Regions from separate parts of the Clostridium sp. BNL1100 genome, predicted to be linked through region 1. Evidence: riboswitches for the same ligand, from Rfam matches in the RefSeq annotation. Region 1 holds a riboswitch; the other holds the start of a gene.
The links. A riboswitch is a leader RNA that binds a small molecule or an ion and turns the genes downstream of it on or off. The one in region 1 is predicted to bind FMN.

Region 1 (12,779 bases):
CGCTCATGTCCTTGCTGATGAAGAAACTGACAAGGTAAGAAATATCATTCTTTCAAACGGTGCGTTGAACGCAGGTATTGTTGGACAAAGTGCCTGCAAGATAGCTGAAATGGCCGGGATAAAAGTAGCAAAAGATGCTAAAGTTCTTATTGGCGAAGTGGAATCCGTTGAAAAAGATGAACCTTTTTCTCATGAAAAGCTTTCTCCCATTCTCGCAATGTATAGAGTAAGCACCTTTGAAGATGCACTAAAAAAAGCAGTCAGGCTTATCGAGCTTGGGGGATTCGGACACACATCTGTGCTTTATACCGATGAAATTAAATCCAGAGCACGAATAGACCAATTCGGGTCTACCATGAAAACAGGACGAACCATTATCAATATGCCTGCCTCCCATGGTGCCATCGGTGACATTTTCAACTTCAAGCTACCACCATCCCTTACCCTTGGTTGCGGTACCTGGGGAGGTAACTCTGTATCAGATAATGTAGGAGTACGCAACCTGCTAAATATGAAAACAGTTGCCGAAAGGAGAGAGAATATGCTCTGGTTTAGAGTCCCGAGGAAAATTTACTACAAATTCGGCAGCCTGGGCGTTGCACTTAGAGAATTATCCAGTATGGATAAAAAAAAGGCCTTCATAGTAACCGATAAGGTTCTGTTCCAATTAGGCTACACCAATAAGGTCACAAGTTTGCTTGATGAGCTTGAAATAAGCTACAAGATATTTTCTGATGTGGAACCGGATCCAACCCTTTCAGCAGCAAAAAAGGGTGCCGATGAAATGGAAAGCTTCAAACCCGATGTTATTATTGCAGTTGGCGGCGGTTCACCAATGGATGCTGCTAAAATCATGTGGGTGCTTTATGAACATCCTGAAGTCAAGTTTGAAGATCTGGCCCTGAGATTTATGGATATAAGAAAGAGAGTGTACACCTTCCCTGAAATGGGTAGAAAAGCTCTGATGATTTCCGTTCCAACCTCAGCAGGTACAGGCTCTGAAGTTACTCCTTTTGCTGTTATTACAGATGACCAGACAGGCATCAAATATCCATTGGCTGACTACGAATTAACTCCCAATATTGCCATCATTGATGCAGAACTTATGGTCAATATGCCCAAAGGCCTTACTGCTGCTTCCGGTATCGATGCATTAACCCACGCCATTGAAGCTTATGTATCCATCCTTGCAACCGAGTTTACAAATGGATTAGCTTTGGAAGCTATTAAGCTGATTTTCACTTACCTCCCTCTAGCCTATAATGAGGGTGCCAATAATATTGAGGCCAGAGAAAAAATGGCTCATGCCTCAACGATAGCAGGCATGGCTTTTGCAAACGCATTCCTGGGAATATGTCATTCAATGGCTCATAAACTTGGAGCAATGCATCATGTGCCTCACGGTGTTGCAAACGGTATACTAATTGGAGAAGTAATCCGATTTAATGCAGTTGATAATCCAAGAAAACAAGCAGCATTTGCACAATACAAATATCCAAATGCAAAAGAGAGATATGCAGAAATCGCTGATTCACTGAAACTGGGTGGTAACAGCGTAGAAGAAAAAATTAATCTTCTACTGCAGGCCATCGAGGACTTGAAGAACAAGGTCAATATACCCAAGACTATAAGTGAAGCCGGTGTCCCAAGAGAAAAATTCTATGAAACCCTGGATGAAATGTGCGAATCTGCATTTGATGACCAATGTACAGGCGCCAATCCCAGATATCCTCTGATTTGTGAAATAAAGCAGATGTATATCAATGCATTCGAAGGTACTCCCGGTAAATTGAGTGATGAGTGTGATGAAATAGTCTGCGGAGATCAGACTCAAGGATTATAAAATATAAATGTATGCAGAATTGTTTCTACCGGCCAGCGCCTTAAGACGCTGGCTTTTACTCTGCATATTCTTTACGCTTTGTGCCTTCTCAGGTTCAAGTCCTTATTTTTTTACGCAAAAAATCCCCGCAGTTCCCTGTCGAGGATTTTATTGGTCGGAGTGAGAGGACTTGAACCTCCAGCATCTTGGTCCCAAACCAAGCGCGCTGCCAATTGCGCTACACCCCGTTATTTACACACTCGTTGTTTTCTCGAGTGCAAAAGTATTTTACTATAGCCCCAAAATATAATCAATTCGTACATTGAGCATATTTCAGCATTTACCCTTCTGATTCTCTATTATGCTCAATTTTACACCGTTTTATTACCTGTTTTGTCAGAATAATTTTATATTTTCATGCACATGAGTGTTTTCAGCATTTTCACAGTTCACAAGAACAATATATCCAATATGTAACATAATTGAAATGTAATATCTCTTGATACGTCATGGTAGTTTTTTTATAATGTAGTAAAACTAAGGAAAAAGGATGTGGTGTCTATACAGCGTATTTTAGGGCAAGTCAGACGGGCAGTTCAGGACTATAACATGATTGAAGATGGAGACAGAATTGCAGTTGGCGTAAGCGGCGGAAAAGATAGCATGACCCTTCTTACTGCACTAAGACAGCTTCAGAATTTCTATCCCAAAAAGTTTGAACTTGAGGCAATCAGTCTTACAATGGGTATAGGAAATGCCGATTTCACTCCGGTCGTCGAATATTGCAAACAAATAGGTGTTAATTATACTATTGAAGAAACTCTCATTGGCAAGATAATTTTTGAAGTAAGAAATGAAAAGAACCCTTGTTCTATGTGTGCAAATCTTAGAAGAGGAGCTCTCCATAATAAAGCAAAAATGCTTGGCTGCAATAAGGTTGCTCTGGGCCATCATAGGGACGATGCTGTTGAAACTCTGTTGCTCAGTACCTTCTATGAAGGAAGAATACATACTTTTTCTCCTGTGACTTATCTTGACAGGAAGGATTTATTCCTTATTCGTCCTCTTATTTATACTGAAGAAAAGCAAATAAAATCAGTTGTAAAGTCAGAGAGTTTTCCAATTGTAAAAAGTCCATGTCATGTAGATGGTAAAACGAAACGTCAGTATATTAAGGATTTAATTCTAGAACTCCAAAAGGATAACAGAGAAATTAAAAGTAACCTTTTTGGAGCAATAAAACGTGCGGAAATCGACGGATGGCACGAATAACACAATACCCCGTAAAGTTGTTGCAATAGAACCTGGGTATAGCCATTTAATTTCACAGCGGGGTAAATCAACATAATATTGGGGGTACATAACAGAAAAATGAATAAATACATACGTAGAAGTCTTGCACTTTTAGTTATCTTAACTTTACTGCTGACATCTTTCAGCAATGTATTCGGAGCACAACAGCTTATAAGTCAAACTGTTGAAAAGCAGACAGTTACTTCGGGTGTGACTTTGGAAAGCTATGACCGCTTTACTACAAGCGGGTGGATTAAGTCATATGTTCTCAGAGTAGATTTGTCTGATAAAAACGTAAAGGTAGACACGCTGGTAAATAAAAAATCAGTGGTGGGTTCTTCAACTGTTTTGAATCTGGCAAAAAACAGCGGAGCTATTGCTGCAGTAAATGGCAGCTTTTTTGATTTCGGACCCAGTGGAAGCGGGAAAAGTTATACCTACGGTCCTGTTGTTTCTTCTGGAGAAGTTGATTTGGCAGCTACCAGAGACAGTAAGGACACCGGAACCTTTTCCCTTAACGATGTGAACGAAGCACTATTCACATACTGGAATACCAAAGTTGAACTTATCACTCCAAAGGGTGAAAGGAAAGTTGCCGCATCATATAACAGATACAACGGTAATTTTAACGGAATGTCTATAATAGATGCAAAATGGGGTGCTAAAACTCCCGGTGCCACAACTAAATATCCTGAATGGATTGAGATGGTAGTTGAGGACGGTATAGTAAAAGAGTTTAATGAAAACAAACCCGGTATTGATATGCCAAAAAGTGGTTTTGTCGTGTTAGGTGCAGGAAGTCATATTCAATATTTAAAAGACAATTTCAAGGTTGGTGATCCGGTTGAATACAGTATCACCATGAACGTTGATACAAGTAAAATGACAATGGCCCTTACAGGCGGAGCAATGCTTGTAAAGGATGATAAAGTTTTAACCTCTTTCTCTCACAATCCGGTGTCACCGAGTACAAGGGCGCCAAGAACCGCAATAGGAACATCAAAAGATGGGAAAACCCTGATTATTGCAGCTGTTGACGGAAAATCCAGTGCCAGTATAGGAATGACACAAGCAGAGCTTGCATCGTATATGCACGAACTTGGCTGTGCTAATGCATTGAATCTGGACGGAGGCGGCTCGACTACACTGGTATCCAGAGAACAGGGCACAACAGGCTTAAGCGTTCAAAATAGGCCTTCAGACGGTTCACAAAGAGGAGTAGGCGCATCTCTGGGAATTTTCTCGGTAGCACCCCAAGGGCCTGTGGATTCTCTTTACGTAACCTCATATGAGGATCAAGTATTTGTTAACACCTCCAGAGCTTTTACAGCAAGGGGCATGGATAAGTACATGAATCCTGTTAACATTAATACAAATGATATAAAATGGTCTGTATCGGGCGTGAAGGGTACTTTTAAAAGCAATGTACTATATCCTACCACAGCAGGAGAAGCCGTGGTTACAGCAAAAATAGGTGACCATGTAGTAGGAACATGTCCTATTACTGTATTAGAGTCACCAACCAGACTTGAACTCAATCATGACACACTTAACATTAATCCCGGAAGTTCGGTTACATTTTCCGTTAAAGGATGGGATAAAAACGGGTATACCGCAAGTATTCCCCCTGCAAACATTAAATGGAGCACAGGCGGAAATGTAGGTAAAGTTTCCTCATCAAACGTATTTACTGCAAGTAAAAGCGGAGGAACAGGCTATGTAGCTGCTACTGTAGGTTCAGCAGTTGTTTCATGTCCAGTATCTATTCGTATGTCGGGTTTAACTAAAATTATTCAAGACTTTAATTCAACAGGAATAAAACTGACAACCTCGCCAAAATCGGCTAAGGCATCTTATAGTTTAGCATCTAACGTATATAAGTCAGCAAAATACTCCGCAAAAATCACATATGATTTTTCCACTGACTTAAGTGTAAACAAAACAGCATATCTGAATCTGCCAAATGGAGGCTATACATTGGAATCCACCACCTCAAAACTTGGTATGTGGGTTTACAGTTCAGCCAAAAAACCAATTTGGATAGGGGCTACTGTCCACGATTCTAAAGGAAACTACAGTAGTGAGTATTTTGCAAAAGGAATCACCTGGACAGGATGGAAGTACCTTGAAGTATCTCTGGATGATTTGAACACACCTAAAAAAGTAACAAATGTATTTGCTGTCCAGCCTAAAAATGGAAAGTCTTCAGGAACAGTTTATTTTGATAACTTGACAATGGTTTACACAGGCTATCCTGATGTTGATATGTCAAAGGTTCCAAAAACAACGGTACCAAAAGATGATAATTATAAGGATAGTTCTGTATTAGGCGCCGATTCAATGACCTTTTCAGTATTTGGTCAGTCAACAGCATATACTTCATCCAACAAGACACAGGTTGATATGCTTAACAAATTGGCAGGACGAGTAAGCAGTTCTGTAGATGTCTCTGTACTGGTTGGCTCAAATGACGGGCTTACAAGAAGCAGTATAAAGGTTCCACAGTTGAGTACCACAGCAAGCTATAAGTCATTGGATATTAACGGTAACCGACTTATTCAACTGAATACTGCCAAAGGCGGCTTACGTGTAACAAACACAAATGAGTGGTTATGGTTTATTAATCAACTCGATTCCTTTAACGGCAAAAACGTATTTGTATTTCTCAAGGAAGATCCTTTGAAATTTAATGATACAAAAGAAGGACAGCTTCTAAAAGACACACTTACAGATTTTAAAAAGAAAACAGGAAAGAATGTATGGGTATTCTATAAAGGAAATTCCAATTCAAGTTATATGGACAAAGGTGTTAAATATGTAGTCACCGCAGGCTTTGATTCCTATGGCTTCAGTGACAGCAACAAGGGCGCTGCAAAGTATGCCGTTGTAAAAGTTAAGGGAACATCGGTAACATACCAGTTCAAATCATTTAATTAAGACATAAAAATAAAACCGGAAGCAACAAAAGCTAAACGCTTTAATGTTTCCGGTTTTTATTTTCTCTTTTTTTGATAATACATTGTTATTCAGGAAGCTGATCCATTTTGTGTTTCAAGAAAGCTGTAAAATCATCCTTTAATTCATCTCTTTTTAGAGCAAATTCTACCGTAGCCTTTAAAAATCCTATTCTGTCGCCTACATCATACCTGTCGCCTTCAAAATCAAAAGCATACATTGCTTCCTGCTCCATCAAATTCTGCAATGCGTCTGTGAGCCAAATTTCACCATTCTTACCCGGTGTAGCAGTTTGAAGGAACTCAAAAATTCTGGGAGAAATAATATACCTACCCAGTATAGCTATATTTGATGGTGCCTGCTCAACCTCCGGTTTCTCAACCAATCCTTTTACCTTATATACTCTTTCATCTATCTGTGTTCCACCGATAACACCATATTTTGTTACATCCTGAAGGGGTACTTTTTGAACTCCCAGGATAGTAGTCTGGTATTCGTTATATACATCCATCAACTGCTTAATACATGGTACCGGAGAATCCACTATATCGTCACCCAGCATGACAGCAAAAGGCTCATTGCCGATAAACGATTTAGCACAATAAATAGCATGTCCGAGGCCTTTTGCTTCCTTCTGTCTTATGTAGTGTATATTTGCAATATTTGAAATCTCCTGTACAACACTCAACAGCTCCTGTTTTCCTTTTCTATGGAGCTCCTCTTCCAATTCGTAAGATTTATCAAAATGGTCTTCAATTGCTCTTTTATTTCTTCCGGAGATAATAAGTATATCCTCTATCCCCGCAGCAACTGCTTCTTCAACAATGTATTGTATAGTAGGTTTGTCGACTATAGGTATCATTTCCTTAGGTTGTGCCTTGGTTGCAGGTAAAAATCTGGTTCCAAGACCGGCAGCAGGTATTATCGCCTTTCGTACTTTCATAGATTTCCTCCATATGTACTTTATTCAAATATATTTTACCACATATTTTAATTTTATCGCAACAAATGTTTCCATTTATACCCTTTTAATCCAATGCATTGATTATCCTTGTATTTTATGTTATAGTTTTAACATAGCTATGATTAAAAACTTCATAATATCTTCAGGGCAGGGTGTGATTCCCTACCGGCGGTAATGTACTATTTTGTATTAGCCCGCGAGCGTTTTGCAGACATGGTGTGATTCCATGGCCGACAGTACAGTCTGGATGAAAGAAGAACATTAAACAACACTAATTTGTTATTTGGTTAAGCTCTGTGGATTATTATTCGCAGGGCTTTTTAATTTACTTTTATTTACATTACCATAAGGGGGCAAATCTCAATGAATAGCAGTAGAATCAGAAAAATGACAACAATGGGTGTATTGGTAGCAATTTCGGTAATTCTTATAATATCTCCTCTGAAATTTCCATTTCCCGGTGCACCGTTCCTTGTGTACGATGCGGCAGACGTAGCCATTATTATAGGAGGATTTATCTTTGGGCCTGTTGAAGGCGTTATCCTTACTATTGTAACAGCTCTTGTTCAAACACTGGCAGTTAATACCGGCGGCGGATGGATAGGCTGCGTTATGCATATTGTTGCTACGTCAGCTCTGGTAAGTACCGCTTCTATAGTTTATTTAAAGAAAAAAACTCTTAAAAGTGCTGTTATCGGTTTAATTCTAGGAAGTCTTGCAATGACTGCACTGATGATACCCATGAACATGATCTTTTATCCTTTGTTTGCAGGAACTCCGGTTGATGCTGTAATTAAAATGATTGTTCCGGCTCTGCTTCCTTTTAATTTAATGAAAGCAGGTATTAACTCAGTTATCGCCTTATTATTGTACAAATCTGCCGGCAGACTGTTATCCCAGATAGCCCTGAAATAAGGCTATCCGGAGACTATCACACCAAAAATCAGGAAATGATTGCAATTATTTGTTATAGCTATTATGATATATGTTATCAAAAATATAAAATATTAGGAATTACATATTTACATTAAAATAATTAGCACGTATTATAATATTAACATCATATTGTGACAGTGTCACATGGGCATCATATGCCAATTAATTTTAATTTGCTAATGCAATAATTGCGGGGTGATATTGGTATGGAATTTTGTAATAAATGCGGCTCTTTGAAGATTAGCGGGAATTGCACAAACAAAAAATGTGACCAACATGTTAAATCTATGGTAGAATTGGCTACAACTCAGCAAATTGAGTATATCAAAGAGTTGGCAGAGCAGTTAAATGAAGATATCAGTGATATGAACTTTGAAACCATGACAAAAAATGATGCTTCATATCTTATTGATGACTATCTGGAACGTTTGGATGACAATGACAAGAAACTTATAGCTGAAGATGATATTCTTGATGATGAAGAAACTGACGAAGAAGAATTATAACGTTATATTATATTGTAAAAAGCGAGAGAAAATTCCTCGCTTTTTATTTTTTCAACAAAATACTCTAAAAGCTGTTGATAACTTCTGAATTACTTGTTAATTATAACATGTGGATATGTGATACTGTTTACAAAAAACTGTGAATAATTATAAAACCTCATGGGGACCAAGGATTTCCCACGTTTTTTACATACTTTTTAATATTGCATTATATATGTGGATAATGTGCATAAATCTGTGCATAATTTAAATTTGATAGTTCACATAAGTGTGGAAAAGTGGGTTAATTTGAATATTTTAAACTAAATCCGTATTGAAAAAGAGCATCATATTCTTCATTGTTATCCAACTTTTCAATTGTAATGGGAAGTTGTTCAGCTGATTTAGGCCAACTCACAGGTAGTCGTCCTTTGAAATTGCAGTTATCTCCGTAAATAACCGGTGCAACCGCCCCTCCTTCTGTGCCGGGTAACCATGCCTCAACCAGGGCATCCCATTTATTAATCTCACTTGTGATTATCCTCGGTCTCCCCGATACAATAATGACAACTACGGGTTTCTTTGATTCATATGCAATTTTCAGTGTATGGGCATTTTCACTAAAAGCCAGCCCTTCGCTTAATCCCAGCGTTTTTTCATCGCCTCTTCCTTCAGCATAAGGGTGTTCTCCTAAAACTGCGACAACCACATCCGCATCCTTTATTTTTGCAGGATCGGTGATTATAACACCTCTTCCTTCATCTGCCATTTCCTTAAATCCATCCAGAATAGTTGTACCGCCCATCCATCTCTTATCTCCGACATCCAATCCACCTTGCCATGTCTTTGTCCAACCGCCGCATTGTACACCTATATTATTTGAGGCTGGTCCAACAACTGCAACTTTTGCTGATTTTTTGAGAGGAAGTATGTTCTTTTTATTTTTCAGAAGAACCAATGATTCCTTCACAGCCTGTTCCGCAATTTGAATATTGGAATTCTGCCTGATATCATAATCTTTATTTGTCCTATCACCTTTTTCGTCAAATTTGTCTGACTCCATTTTTACTCTTAGTATCCTGAAAACTGCTTCATCTATCCTATCCATATTTATATCCTGCCGCTTCTCACTTGCTGCCTCCAGTAAACATTTATAGGACTCCTTCCACCGTTTCCCTTCCATTAATACGTCTATTCCGGCATTCACAGCATTTGCTATTTTTACATAAAGGCTGTTGCCATCCAGATATTCAACACCCTCATAGTCACTGATTACTACTCCCTGAAAGCCAATATCCTGCTTAAGTTTGTATTCTATAAGGTCTCTTTCAGAGTGATTTTTCCTACCCTTTACACTGCTGTATGAGACCATAATTGATTTAACGCCGGCTTTAACTGCATCTTTATATACAGATATATATTTATCTTTAAGTTCCTCTGTGCTGATATTGGTATTTCCACGATCAAGCAGTCCATTCATGCCTGAGCCAAATTCAACTGCTCCGTCTGCCACGTAATGCTTTGCACATGCAATTATGCCCTTTTCCTGAAGAGCTGTTATAAAAGGAGTTGACATCATAGTCACAAGATCTGAGGTCTCACTGAAACACTCATAATCCCTCCCCCATCTTATATCGTTGCTTACTGCAACACACGGGGAAAATGTCCAATCAACGCCTATTGAATTTAATTCATCTGCCACGGCTGCTCCAATTTCCCTTGCAAGTTTCCCGTTACGAGTAGCTCCCAAGGCAATATTGTGAGGATATATAACGGTATCCTTCATGTTGTTGTTACCATGAACGGCATCTACGGCAAATAAGAGAGGTATCGATAACCTTGACTCTTTAGCCGCATTTTTATATGTACATATCATTTTTCTCCAACCATCCGGGTTATTTTCTTCCGGAGCTGAACCCCCTTGGGCAAAAACAGACCCTATTGAGTAGGTTTTAACATCCTGAGCGGTAATAAAGTCCTTTTCCGCCATAATCATCTGACCTACTTTTTCCTCCAGTGTCATCTTTTTTATATATGCAATTATATTTTCCTTGATTGATTTTTCTTTGTCGTATATTGCCATTACTCCTGAATTATTTCCGCTGTCTGTGGAAATATGAGTGTTGTTTGGAGCCTTATGTGTATTAGGTGTAGTATTACTGCAGCAGCATAGTGATAATATTAATAAAGAGGTCAGAAGTATTCTTTCCAGTCTTTTAAAGTTCAATTAATCACCCCAGTGTTTGGTATATATTACTATAATATTAAAATAATTGTAATATATCAACATTAATCTACTTATATCTTAATATAGTTAGTAGTATTTAATAAATTAATATAATCCGGAGGTTTTCAATGAGAAGATTACTACCCTTTATTACCTTAATACTTATTATATGCCTTACTTTGGCATCTTCAGCTTCTACTGAAGCCCTTCCTGCCGAGAATAACCATATAAGCATGTGGAAAGTTACAAATCAAAATGATACCTCGGAAAGAAATATTACATACCTTGTGGGATCATTATCAATTACAGACAAAAGCATATTCCCTTTAAATGCACAACTCGAAAAGGTATACAGTGAATGTTCAAAAATAATTGTAGAAACTGATATGACAAAAACTACACAGGACCAAACCGTAACAGCCCTATTAAAATATGGGCTGCTATCAAAAACAACCATAGATAAGGTGTTAACAAAGGAACAGTATACCAAAGCAGACAACCTTATAAAAAAGTATACTCAAAATAAGAAATCACTTGCTGCTTACAAGAATTTTATGCCCTGGGTAATAGAAAACCTAATTTCTAGTCTTGCAATTAGCAACTCACAAAATTTTTTACAAAACCCTGTTTCCTCATATTTTGTAGCAAAGGCAAAGAAAGACGGAAAGTCAATAGTTGAAATTGAATCTCCTGATTTACAGCTAAGCAGGCTTAGCTCAATGTCATACTCTCTTCAAGGTTCACTACTTGAGAATACAATTAACGTTGTAGAAAAGGAGTCTGAAACTGTAAAAAATGCAACGGCGTTATGGAAAGAAGGTAACATCGAGGGCCTTAGCGAGCTATATTCATTTGACAAGGCCTTTCGAACAACAGTAACCCAAAAAACCTATGAATGCATTATTAAAAATTTAAAATCCGGTGGTAAATATTTTGCCGTAGCTGACATTTCGATGCTGGCAGGAAAGAATGGTGTTATCAATATGCTTAAGGAAAAAGGCTATAAAGTAGAACAGCTGTAGTACTTTAATAGGGCTTCCAGATAAATTACTCCCATCTGCGTCCTATATCGTTGACAATACCTAAGCAATCACATATTTTCATAGCCTGGTGATTCAGTATATCATCAAGGAATTACCATTGCATCGGTAATATATGAGCCGCTGGATATTCTCGCCGCCAGACTATCTTTATCATATGTGAAATTTGCAAACCCAACACCTGCTCAATACCGTAGTCCGTTTCGAGCCCTATATTCTCAACGGCATATTTGCTCATACTTGGGGTACACTCTTGAGTACCTCAAGTAGTCTGATTCCATGTATGGCTCCTGAAGCACCGGAAATGTCTACAACTATATTTATTTAAAGCACCTTCCTTTATCCGTTAATAATTATTTTTCTAATGTTTTGAATTGTTGACATTTATTTTAAGATTTATGATATTATTATCTCTGAATTTGGTTTTCGGAGGTGCTTTAAATGAATTTTGGTCATTTTAATCCAGTTAACAAGGAGTATGTTATTACCCGCCCGGATACTCCTGCCCCCTGGTGTAATTATCTTGGGTCTGTAGACTACGGTGCAATTATATCCAACAATGCAACGGGCTATAGTTTTGTAAAATCCGGTGCAGCCGGGAGAATAATTCGTTTCAGATTAAATTCCATGTCCAACGATCAACCCGGTAGATTTATTTATATACGAGACAATGCAGACGGGGATTACTGGTCAGGCTCGTGGCAGCCGGTTTGTAAATCAATTGACAGCTATAAGAGTGAGTGCAGACATGGAACTGCCTATACTATTATTTCATCCTCCTACAAGGATATAGAAAGCCGTACCCTTTATTATGTTCCTCTTGATAAAAACTATGAAGTATGGAATTTCAGAATAAAGAATAATGGCGTAAACAAACGGAGCTTATCTATATATGGCATGGCGGAATTCACAAACCATGACCACTATGAAAATGACACTGTGAATCTTCAATATTCACAATTTATAAGTAAAACATATTTTAAAGATAATCACATACTCCAGGTAATTAACGAAAATGGAAGCGAGGCATCAGCAGATGTTGAAGGAACTTCCAATA
Region 2 (12,779 bases), 1.8 Mb from region 1:
AAATTTTAAAGTCTAAAGGTACAGCCAATATTTCTGAACTTGCCGGTTTCACGGCAGTAAGCCAAAGGCAGCTAGAAAGGTTGTTTTTAGAGTACGTCGGGGTTTCGCCCAAAAAACTTTCAGGTCTTGTTCGCTACCAATACCTTTGGCAGGATATTTTATATAATACAAATTTAAATATTCACGATAGTGTTTGCAAATATGGATATACAGACCAATCGCATTTACTTAATGATTTCAAAAAATATCACACCTTATCTACTGCAGATGCTAGAATATTTGCTTATAAAACCAGGTGATGTCGGATTTTTACAATACAACAAAAACTGAAAATGGTATTATATAAAAACTTGATGCTTGATTATATTTGGGAAGTAGTTGAGCATCAGATAAAAAGTGTTAAATCACTGGGGAGGGTTATATATGTTTAGAACAATACTTCAAATTTATGTTAAAGGAAGTGATGAGGCTTTCGAGTTATATAAGAGGGCGTTTGATGCAAATATAGGTTTTGAGGATGTAGACGAAAATGGTACAGTCATCCATAGGGAACTTGACGTTTGTGGACAAGCCATTGCGGTTGGTGAGGCTCATGACACCACCCGTGCCGGCGGAGATAAAAGGCTTACAGGCAATACTATGCAATTTTGCATTCAATTTGGAGCAGGTCAAGAGAGGAGGGTACGTAAGGCATATGAAACCCTGCTTGACGGTAGCGAAATTATTACTCCTTTTGGTGAACTATTTTTTAGCCCATGTGGAGTGGAATTGATAGATAAGTATGGTGTATGGTGGTGTCTATTTATATAATGCCTGATTTTTAATAAAGATTCTAATAATTTTAATATTTGAAGGTGATATTGTGAAAAAACTTACATTAAAAGACTACAAAGAGATTAAATCATGGATGTACCGTAATGCAAGACCGTTAGAATTAGCAATTTGGCAGTTTTACTTTGAAAACGGCAGTAAGGAGGCAGTGCTTTCTGCTTTAGAGATTTATCAGAATGACGACGGTGGGTTTGGTCATGCCCTTGAAGCAGATAGTTGGAACCCAAATTCATCACCATATACAACATTAAAGGCAATAAATATTTTAAAAGAAGTTGGTTTTAATGATAAGCATCATCCGATAGTACGAGGAATATTTAAGTTTCTGGAAAGTAATGCTTATTGTTCTGAAAACGGATGGTATTTCAATATTCCGTCTAATGATGATTATGCTCATGCACCTTGGTGGACATACAATATGGAAGCCAACTCTTTTGAAGGCATTGGACTAACCGCAGAAATTGCCAGTTTCATATTCTTGAATGCTGATAAAGACTCTGAAATATTCAATAAGGCTCTAATGATTTCTGACCGTATAATCGGTAATCTCAGCAAAGCGGACAATTATGGAGAAATGGGAATTAGAGGTTATTGTGTGTTACTTGAAGCTTTGGGAAAAACAGGGATGGCGTTACAATTTGACCATAAATCACTTACAGAAAAAGTAAAAAAGCTTGTATATAATTCTATCGAAAGAGATACAACTAAATGGATTTATTATACTAGAAGGCCTTCCGATTATATAAATTCACCTGAAAGTATCTTTTATAAGGATAACCAGGATATTATAACAAAAGAACTTGATTACCTAATTGATACAAGGCCTCAGAATGGTGTTTGGAATATTACATGGAGCTGGTTTGAAAACAATGAGAGATTTGCAAAGGAATTTGCTATAAGTGAAAATTGGTGGAAAGCCAGAGTTGCCATTGATAAAATTATTTTTCTAAAAAACTTTGGTAGGCTGGATGAATTGAATACGTAAAGTTTTTTCTATAAATCAAAGCCACGCCCCCTGGAATAAATAATATTTGCTGTAACATTATTACAAATAGATATATAATTATATTTTGAAGCAGGGAATTTTGATTAAATTCTAGGGGTTGAATTATATTGAAAAGAATATTATTACTTATTACTTTAATTGCAGTTATATCAATTATCACTACCGGATGCAAAGTAGATTCTGAATTACCAAATCAATTATCACAAGATGAAAAATTAGCAGATTTTGAATACATGTGTAATATACTCAAAGAAAATTATCCTTTTTTCGAAGTTAATAAACGAAATAATAGTGTAGACTGGTTAGCAAAGAAAGATACATATGTAAGTATGGTGAAGTCAACAAAAAATGATCAGGAATTTTTTGATACAATGTCAAAAATACTTAATGAACTTCATAATGGGCATACGCACATGTTTAGCGAAAAGGATTATTCTTATTGGAAAAATCTTGTCTTAAACTGGGAAAGTGGTAGTAATGAACCTTGGTTAAAAGAATTAAATAATGATAAAGTTTTATTACGCTATAACCAAAAAGAAAGTAAACAATCAGTTTCAAATTCATCAGATATATTTCAGAGAAACAACGTAGCCAGTGGTAAATTCGATATTTTGAGCTTTTTACCACATACAAATACTAATACAAAAATAATTAAAAAAGGGGAAGTTGCATACCTGGCTGTTAGTGGATTTGATTATTATAATATTGAGAAAGATAGAAGAATAATAAAACCTTTTCTTAACAGCATTAAAGATTACAGTAAATTGATTATTGATATTAGAGGAAATGGTGGAGGTAATGACAGATATTGGATAGAAAATATTGTTCAGCCTCTTATTAGCAAACCACTAAGCAACAAAATATATTGGGTTTTTAGGGGGGCAACCTTTGAGGAGCCATTTATTAGCCATATGATTGGGAATGGCTATGATAGACTGGATTTAGTCAGGGAAATTAACAGGGAAGGATTAACTAATACACCACCTGAATTGAAAAAGAATTTTAAGTATTACAAAAAGGTTGTAAATACAATTTATCCGGTTAATTCTATAAATTTTAAGGGCAAAATATATTTGCTTGTTGATAAATACGTTTTTTCTTCAGCAGAAGCCTTTGCTATATTTTCTAAAAATACTGGTTTTGCGACTATAGTAGGAGAAAAGACAGGAGGTGATGGTATTGTAGGAAGCCCTTTAATTTGTGCATTACCTAATAGTGGCTATGTATTTAGTCTCTCAATTACAATGGGATTAACTGATAATGGAACTTGTAATGAAGAATTCAAAACTAATCCTGATGTAGAAATTACACAAAAGTGGTATAACAACCTTTTCCAGGACAAATCAATTAATTATATTTTGGCAGGAGATATAAAATACTTTTGGATTTCAGATATAGGAAAGCTTATTTTAATTATTGCACTATTTATTGGAATTATATGTTTTAAGATTTGGTTTAGAAAAAAATCACCCCATTTTATTTAACAAAATACTTCCGCCATAAGGTTTAAAAAGCTCAGCAAACTTTAAATAACCACGCTTGTTGTCAAGCCAGATAAAAGTATCTTCAGGACTTAAAATTACAGGCATCCTGCTGTGAATATAAGACATCTGTTCGTTTGCATCTGTGGTCAGAATAACAAATCTGTTACTTACAGCTCCCATGTTATCAATGAACCTATTGTACAGTCCTGCCATATATATTAAATTGCCTGTTGCTGAGCGAATGAAATACTTTTCTTTTTTACCGTCAGCTTTTCTCCATTCATAAAAACCGCTGGCAGGGACAATACATCTTCCTGATTGAAGAAGCTTTCTGAAGGTGGGTTTTTCATGAACAGTTTCACTTCTGGCATTTATAATAACCCCGCTGGACTGTTTGAAATTGGGGAATCCCCACTTAAACAAATCAGTTGATTTTTTACCATCAGAAGAAATATCAGTTATAACCGGAACGGTATCAGTGGGAAAAATCTCACCTGTTTTAATTGTTGTAGCTTTCTCCTTAAGTTTTTCATTAATATCATTAACTATATTTCTAAGTTCCTGATTCTCTTCCTCTGTAAAAATAGCGTATCTTCCACACATAAATATTGCTCCTCCAAGTTATATTTTATAAACGATAGAGCTACTTGCCCTCTACAAACCAACGTCCTTCCTCAAAAAAAATAAATACTTCTTTTCCCATAACCTTACAACGGTAGCGAATACCTTGCCCGCCTACTTTTAAGCTTGCCGCTTTTTTATGGTCATATACTTTGTCTATTATATATTTTGATCCATCTTCCCAAATAAAGGAAACAGGTATCAGCTCACCATTGGGAGAAAATGTTGCATTTAATTGTACAAAAACCTTCTTCATAATATCACCTTACCTAAAAAATGAAACGGGATGAATAATATTGTCTTCAACTGGGTTGGCGTTAAGAGCACTATCTTTAAGCAAAATTGCCCTTTGAACAGAGTAATGGCCAAACCTTTTACGAATAGTATCAATACTAAATTCCAGAGTTTCCAATTGTGGACGTTTATTATAATCCTCAAAAAAGGAAAGCTGGGTATGAGTATCCGCTGTAACCAAATCAGTTGAACGTATACCAAGAGAACGTATAGGCTTATGCCAATTCCAATTTGCATTAAAAATATCCATTGCTTTACGTGAAATTTCACCGGATATATAGCTGGGAACCGGGAGCTTTGCTTGTCGTTCAATTGATGCAAGCTCATTATCACGAATAGAAATCTGTATTGTAGAACCCTTTAAATTATGTTTTCTAAGCCTTTCCGCAACACTTTCAGCCAGCACAGTAAAAGTAAGTTTAACATCCTCTGTGTTTACAAGGTCTCTTGCGGTTGTCATGCTGTTTCCTATGCCTTTTATAGTTTCTTGGTAATCTGTTGCAGTTACTTCGGAATAGTCCATGCCATTAGCAAAATTCCAGAGAGTTTCTCCCCATTTTCCAAGATATCTTTTAGTGAAAGAAAGAGGCGTCCCTGCAAGGTCTCCGATAGTCATTATGCCGACCTGATTAAGTTTCCTACGGGTTGACCTGCCCACATAAAGCAATTCGCCAACATTTAATTTCCAAACCATTTCCTTAAAATTATTTTGATTAATAACAGTAGTAGCATTAGGCTTTTTTAAATCAGACCCAAGCTTTGCAAATATCTTATTAAAACTCACTCCTACTGAAGCAGTAACACCAAGCTCTGTTTTAATAAGTTCACGTATTTCATTTGCAATCTTTTCTCCATCTCCGAAGAGCTTGGTGCTTTCGGAAACGTCAATCCAGCATTCATCTATGCCAAAACTCTCAACAAGGTTGGAATATCTCGAATAAATTTCTCTGGCTTCCTTTGAAAATCTCAGGTATAAAGCATAATTGGGATTAACAACAACGAGATTGGGACACTTTTGTTTTGCTTGCCAGATAGCCTCGCCTGTTTTTATTCCAAACTTTTTCGCAATATAATTTTTAGCCAGGACAATTCCGTGACGCAAATCCTGGCTTCCGCATACTGCTAAAGGATAATCCCTATACTGTGGATTGTACAGACATTCAACAGAAGCGTAAAAATTATTCAGGTCACAGTGTAAAATTACTCTATCCATAAGGTCACTCCAGTCAGAACGTTTGTTCGTATAATCATTATAAATCCGAACAAATGTTCTTGTAAAGAGGTAAAATTGTGTATCTCTAAAATTGTTTTGCTTTTTGTACAAAATTATCATGATATTATGTAGACTATTAAAATATTCTATAATATAATATCATTCGTCGATGCAAATTATGTAAACTTATTACAAATATATGGCAATGATAATGTAATAAGTAATAAATCTACATAACCTTCCATTGAAGAAGTATATGGGAATTAAGTTGTACTCTAATGCATGTAATTAGGCAAGAGGGGCAACTGACAAGCTATGAAATATACACACCAAAAGGAGGACTATTACATGCACAATCGGAAAGCCAAATTTTTAAGCGTTGCATTATCAGCGGTTATGGCACTCTCAACCTTAGTTGTACCTTTTAATGCAAATGCAGCATCTGCTCCAGGTCAATATATTATAGGTGATGGAAGTGGAGGCGGAGGCGGAGGAGCCAGTGGCAGTAATTTTGCCGGGGGTGCCGGAGGTAACGGCGGAGGGGATAACGATACAATTAACGGGACCATAGGAAGTGACGTTATATTTGGAGATGGCAGCGGCGGTGGAGCCGGGTGCAGAAGCGTGGGCGGTTCAATCAACCCCAGAGGAGGAGTTGGTGGCGGTGGAGCTGACATAATCAATGGCGGAGACGGTGATGACGTCATATTTGGCGATGGTTTTAACGGACAGGACTATCTTGGGTGGTATCCCGGAAATGGAGGAATAGGAGGCGGAGGTGCCGGAGGTGCAGGCGGTATATTTGGACAGCCTCCTGCAGGTGGAATCGGCGGAATTGGCGGCGGAGGCGGCGGAGCCGGAGGAAGCGGAGCATGTATCCCCGGTGCAACTCTTATCACTGGAGTAGGTAATTCAGGAGGAATTCAAAGCGGTACAAACGGTGGAACCGGTGGGGCAAGTACAACATCTAATGAAAATGGGGTTCCTGGTGCCGGTGGTGCACCTTCTGTATACGCAGGAGGTGGTGGAGCAGGATTCGGAGGAGCCGCAGGAGGAGCAGGGGCCAATAATGCAAATGGACTAACCGGAGCAAACGGAGATACCAACCAACATACATATAATGACACTACAGGCAGTGTACGTGGTTATTTTACAGAATCAGTACTTAGGACACTTTTGTTAAACAATCCAACCTTTGGTGCCGGAAACGACACAATTAACGGAGGTGCAGGAAATAACAACCTCTTTGGTCTGGGTGGTCAGAATACATTTATAGTGGATTCAGCTGATAATGCGTCGAGAACTGTAATATGGGATTTAAAGTATGGTGATAAACTACTTTTGCAAAATGATGGCGTTTTAGTCTCTCAGGTTTTTTCAGAAAGTGTTTTAGAGGGGGCATCATATGGTGACTTTGATGGGGACGGTTTTGATGATGATACAAGAATTATGTTCAATTCAAATCCTATAGACCTTATAGATAACTTGTTGTCAAAAACTAACAACGTAGGAACAAATGGAGAAATATCTCCATCCAATTCAGCACCTGTTATTGATCTGAATAATAATATAAATGTTTATAATTTGGGAAGCGGATTCGATTGCTGGTTTGGCGCCGGAGCAGTTGTAAATGATCGTGATGGTGATCAGGACTGGGATGGCGGAAAAATGGAAGTAAAATTAGAATGGAATGCAACTGAGAACGACCAATTAGGGGTTTTTGAAAATTCAACATTAGCTCCCATAATAGCTTTCTCAGGTACTGATGTTACCGCAGCCGGGGTATCTATCGGAACAATGTCTGTACCTGCAGCTGCAGGTGCTAATACCGCAAAATATCTGGTATCAGGTAATACATTGTTTACTGTAACATTTAATAGTAACGCTACAAATGAATATGTTCGTAAACTGGTAAACCATTTACTTTTTAAATCAATCAATGCAGGAAACGGAAACCGTGTAGTATCAGTAAAACTTACAGATAAGCATGGGAACTCATCAATGGATACAGAGGTAATCGGAGCCAATGTTCCGGCAGCTGCACCTGTATTTCAAAGTGCCGCTACAGACACATCTGGTTCAAAAGTAATTGCGGTTTTTGATAAAACCATGATGGCAAGGCCTGATGGAAGACAAGGTCAGTTTACTGTAACTGTTGACGGGAGTCCGGCGGTAGTTACATCAATTGCCAACGCAGATTTTGATTCAACATTGGAGTTTACTCTTGCAACTCCTGTTGTAAACGGTCAGATTGTTAAGATATCCTATGCAACCGGAAGTATAATTTCCGCAGATACAGGAGTACTGGCAACATTTGGACTTCAGGATGTTGTAAATAATGTACCTGCTTTATACACCGTACCCGGTGTACCACAAACTGTTAAAGCAGTTGCGGGCAACGCACAGGCGACAGTCACTTTTAATGCTCCTGCATCTGACGGAGGAAGCCCTATTACAGGATATATCGTAACATCAACTCCGGGTAGTATTACAGCAACTGGAAATACAAATTCAATAATAGTTACAGGTCTTACCAATGGTACAACCTATACCTTTACCGTAAAGGCTGTAAATGCGGCTGGAGAGGGTAATGAGTCGGCACCATCTAATCAGGTAACACCTTCAGCACCTTCAAGCGGGGGTGGTGATTCAACAGGAACACCTTCAACACCTGCAACTCCAACACCGAGTGATACAGGGGTTGAGATATTAGTTAACGGTAAGGTTGAAACTGCTGCAACGGCAACAAAATCTGAACAAAATGGTAAATCAGTATTAACACTTACGGTTGATGATAAAAAAGTAGAACAGAAAATAGAACAAGAAGGTAACAATGCAGTTGTTACAATTCCTGTGAGAAATAGTTCAGATATCGTCGTAAGTCAATTGACCGGACAGACTGTAAAATATATGGAAACAAAGAATTCTGTTCTGAAAATTCAAACAGATAATGTAACCTATACTATACAGGCTTCACAAATCAATATAGATAATGTAAGTGAAAAGATAGGAAAACAAGTAGAATTAAAGGATATCAATGTAGAAATAAAAATTTCGGCATCTCCGGACAGTGCAGTAAAGACCGTAGAAACTACGGCTAAAACTAACAACTATCAAGTCATGGTGAAGCCTGTAGACTTTGATATTACATGTTCAAATGGTGACAAAACTATAGATGTTACCAGATTTAACGCATATGTTGAAAGAATGGTTGCAATACCGGACGGAATAGACCCAAACAAGATTACTACCGGAATTGTGCTTAACGCAGATGGATCATTCTCTCATGTACCAACGGTGATAAATAAAATAGACAACAGATATTATGCAAAAATAAACAGCATTACAAATAGTACATATTCAGTAATCTGGAGTCCGAAAACATTTGATGATGTAGAAAACCATTGGGCAAAGGCTGCTGTTAATGATATGGGCTCAAGGCTTATAATCAGCGGTGTGGGCAATGGAAAATTTGCACCACAAAGAGATATTACAAGAGCTGAATTTGCTACAATCGTTGTAAAGGGCCTTGGTTTGATGTGTACCGGAACAGGAAAAGACACATTTAATGATGTGGCAAAGGGTACATGGTATTATGACGCAGTCTCCATTGCAAGCGAGTACGGAATTATTTCCGGCTATGGCTACGGAAAATTCGGTCCTATGGACAGAATATCACGTGAACAGGCAATGACAATAATCGCAAAAGCAATGGATATAACAGGCTTAAACATTGAATTAACACAGGATGAGCAAGCAAGTATTCTATCAGGATTCAAAGACTCTGAAATTGCTTCCGGCTATGCCATAACAGGAATTGCAGCCTGTGTAAAATCCGGAATTGTAACCGGAAGAGGAAATAATATGGTTGCACCAAAATCTGATATTACAAGGGCTGAAACCGCAGTAATAGTGCGTAAACTCCTACAAAAGTCAGAGCTTATTAATCAATAAGCCAAAGAAAGTAGAAAAACCCGAAGGACTATCGGCCTTCGGGTTTTTTTAACTACACCTTGACTAAAACATCCAATACTGTTATAGTTTACTTTAATAAAATATGTTAATAATAATAATGACACTTCAGGGATAGGTGAAAATCCTTACCGGCGGTAGATAGCACAAGCTATAAGCCCGCGAGCGAAAGCAGATCCGGTCAAACTCCGGAGCCGACAGTACAGTCTGGATGAAAGATAGTGTATTTAATTTTGCTATTTTGTCCCCGGGGGTTGTCTACCTCTGGGGATTTTTGCGTTTTAAGGAAATAAAAGCAAGGAGAACAAAATGAATATACATGAGTTTTATATGAAAAGGGCATTGGAAATTGCAAAAGGGGGGTGGGGGAGAACAAACCCGAATCCATTGGTTGGAGCTGTTATAGTAAAGGATGGCGAAATAATCTCTGAAGGTTTCCATGAAGCCTTAGGGTGTGCCCATGCCGAAGTTTGTGCTTTTCAAAATGCTACCACTGATATTTCAGGCGCTACTATTTATGTAAATCTTGAGCCGTGCTCCCATTACGGAAGGACGCCTCCGTGTGCAAAAGCGATTGTAGAGTCTGGAATCAAGGAAGTAGTTGTAGCCATGGTGGACCCAAACCCCAAGGTAGCAGGAAAGGGCATACAAATACTAAAAGATGCCAATATTAATGTCATAGTGGGAGTTCTTGAGGAAGAGGCAAAAAGGCTGAATGAAATATTTATACACTATATAACAAAACGACTTCCATTTGTAATTATGAAAACGGCAATGACCTTAGACGGTAAAATTGCATCGGTTACAGGCGACTCCAAATGGATAAGCGGTGAACCCTCAAGAGAGTATGTCCATAAAATACGTAATAGAGTATCGTCAATTATGGTAGGCGTAAACACAATAATAAATGATAATCCCTCATTGACTGCAAGACCGTCCTCTGGAGATGGCATTGACCCTGTCCGTATCGTAGTTGACAGTTGTGGAAGGATTCCAATGGATAGCAAGGTTATTTATTGTGATTCAAAGGCAGGACTTATACTTGCAACTACAGATAAAATTAATAAAGACAAGGAAACTCAGCTTTTATCCCGTGGGGTAAGGATTATAAAAACCGCTGAGAAAAATGGTAAGGTGAATCTCAGGGAGCTTATGAAGGAATTGTACAAGCTTGAAATTGACAGTGTTCTTTTGGAAGGAGGAGGTACCCTTAACTTTTCAGCACTGGAGGCAGGAATAGTGAATAAGGTAATGTCCTTTATTTCACCCAAAATAATAGGCGGAAGTTCGGCTGTAACGCCTGTAGGAGGGAATGGAATAGATAAAATGAAGGATGCAATAGCTCTGTCGGATATCAGAGTCGAAAAATTTGACAGGGATGTACTTATTGAGGGATATATTGCAGACAAATAGCGATTTGGGAGGTGACAGGCGTGTTTACGGGAATTGTTGAAGAAATGGGAAGTGTTAAAAACATTGTATATGGCAGCAGCTCAATTAAGCTTTCCATAGAGTGTACGACTGTAATTGAAGGTACTGTTAAAGGAGACAGCATAGCTGTAAACGGCATATGCCTTACTGTTACTGAATTAGGAGGAAACTGGTTCACGGCTGATGTAATGCCGGAAACCATGAGGAAAACAGGGCTTGAAAAGCTGAAGCCCGGCGGAAAGGTAAATCTGGAGAGGGCATTAAGACTTGCTGACAGGCTGGGAGGACATATAGTCAGCGGTCATATTGATGGAACGGGGACTATTACCGGGTTAAAGAAAGAGGATAATGCAGTTCTTATTACAATTACTGCACCTGAACAAATTATGAAATATATTGTTCAAAAAGGTTCGGTGGCTCTGGACGGTACAAGTCTTACCATAGCGGAGCTAAGTACAAATACCTTCACGGTTTCCCTTATACCGCTGACCCGGGGATTCACCATACTTGGCTCTAAAAGTATAGGCGACAGAGTAAATATAGAATGTGACATTATAGGGAAGTACGTAGAAAAGATGTTAAAAGGCGAACCCTTGGAATCACAATCTTCCAAAAAGGATTTGTCAGCTGAATTTCTCAGGGAACACGGGTTTATGTAACAATAAAAATCAAAAAGGGAGTGAATTTCATGAATTTTAGTACAATAGAAGAAGCAATAGAGGATATCCGCCAAGGCAAAATTATTGTAGTGGTAGATGATGAAGACAGGGAAAACGAGGGTGACCTCCTTATGGCCGCCGAAAAGGCTACCCCGGAAAGTATAAATTTCATGGCTACCTACGGCAAGGGTATGATATGTGTTCCGCTGACATCAGAGAGAGCACAAGAACTGGAACTTTTCCCCATGGTAAGTCACAATGAGGAACGTCTCGGTACGGCATTTACGATAACTGTAGACCACAAGGATTCAACAACAGGTATTTCGGCCTTTGAAAGAGCACATACAATAATTGAACTTACAAATAAGAATGCACGTCCGGGAGATTTCAAAAAGCCGGGGCATGTATTTCCCCTTACGGCAAGAGACGGAGGAGTTCTCAAACGCACCGGACATACTGAAGCTGCAGTTGACCTGGCTCGAATGGCCGGACTGCATCCGGCGGGAGTAATATGTGAAATAATGAATGATGATGGAAGGATGGCAAGGGTTCCTCAATTAATGGAATTCTCCCAAAAGCATGGTTTAAAGATAATAACTGTAGCAGATCTCATTGAGTATCGCAGAAAAAATGAAAAGTTGATTAAAAAAGCTGCCGAAGCAAAAATGCCCACTGCTTATGGCGAATTTAAAATAATAGGTTATGAGAATACCACTAATGGAGAACACCATGTAGCACTTGTCAAGGGAGATGTTGCAGGCTCAACAGACCCCGTTTTGGTCAGAGTCCATTCGGAATGTCTCACAGGCGATGCTTTTCATTCTAAAAGGTGCGACTGCGGAGAACAGCTTGAAGCCGCATTGAGCAGAATCAACCAGGAGGGAAAAGGTGTTTTGCTTTATATGCGTCAGGAGGGAAGGGGCATTGGCCTGATAAATAAAATACGTGCATATGAGCTTCAGGACCAAGGAATGGATACTGTTGAAGCAAATATAAAACTGGGTTTTCCGGCAGATTTGAGAGAGTACGGTATAGGTGCCCAAATCCTGTACGATTTAGGAATAAAGAAAATAAAGCTACTGACTAACAACCCCAAAAAACTGGTTGGGCTAAATGGGTATGGTCTGGAGGTAGTTGGACGGGAGCCTATACAAATAAAAGAAAATGAAAAAAATGAATTTTATCTTAGAACTAAAAAAGAAAAAATGGGCCATTTATTTGAAGGCTTAAACAATAATGCAAGTCAGGAAAATACAACAGCGCATCAG

Region 2: linked by a shared signal. The riboswitch ahead of ribD (bifunctional diaminohydroxyphosphoribosylaminopyrimidine deaminase/5-amino-6-(5-phosphoribosylamino)uracil reductase RibD) and the one ahead of CLO1100_RS19380 (ECF transporter S component) in region 1 are both predicted to bind FMN.

Annotation. Positions count from the first base shown of each region.
Region 1 is NC_016791.1:4,481,314-4,494,092, forward strand. Features, by position in the region: gene adhE (bifunctional acetaldehyde-CoA/alcohol dehydrogenase) at 1-1,843, shown strand, start outside; tRNA gene CLO1100_RS19360 (tRNA-Pro) at 1,995-2,070, opposite strand; gene CLO1100_RS19365 (tRNA 2-thiocytidine(32) synthetase TtcA) at 2,375-3,094, shown strand; gene CLO1100_RS19370 (phosphodiester glycosidase family protein) at 3,194-6,052, shown strand; gene galU (UTP--glucose-1-phosphate uridylyltransferase GalU) at 6,138-7,013, opposite strand; FMN riboswitch at 7,169-7,297, shown strand; gene CLO1100_RS19380 (ECF transporter S component) at 7,398-7,949, shown strand; gene CLO1100_RS19385 (hypothetical protein) at 8,177-8,476, shown strand; gene CLO1100_RS19390 (glycoside hydrolase family 3 protein) at 8,760-10,682, opposite strand; gene CLO1100_RS19395 (TraB/GumN family protein) at 10,811-11,704, shown strand; gene CLO1100_RS19400 (N,N'-diacetylchitobiose phosphorylase) at 12,164-12,779, shown strand, end outside.
Region 2 is NC_016791.1:2,696,374-2,709,152, reverse strand. Features, by position in the region: gene CLO1100_RS11455 (helix-turn-helix domain-containing protein) at 1-299, shown strand, start outside; gene CLO1100_RS11450 (hypothetical protein) at 424-810, shown strand; gene CLO1100_RS11445 (hypothetical protein) at 863-1,816, shown strand; gene CLO1100_RS11440 (S41 family peptidase) at 1,945-3,321, shown strand; gene CLO1100_RS11435 (SOS response-associated peptidase) at 3,304-3,924, opposite strand; gene CLO1100_RS11430 (hypothetical protein) at 3,965-4,198, opposite strand; gene dinB (DNA polymerase IV) at 4,208-5,449, opposite strand; gene CLO1100_RS21250 (S-layer homology domain-containing protein) at 5,798-9,403, shown strand; FMN riboswitch at 9,523-9,648, shown strand; gene ribD (bifunctional diaminohydroxyphosphoribosylaminopyrimidine deaminase/5-amino-6-(5-phosphoribosylamino)uracil reductase RibD) at 9,731-10,834, shown strand; gene CLO1100_RS11410 (riboflavin synthase) at 10,855-11,511, shown strand; gene CLO1100_RS11405 (bifunctional 3,4-dihydroxy-2-butanone-4-phosphate synthase/GTP cyclohydrolase II) at 11,541-12,779, shown strand, end outside.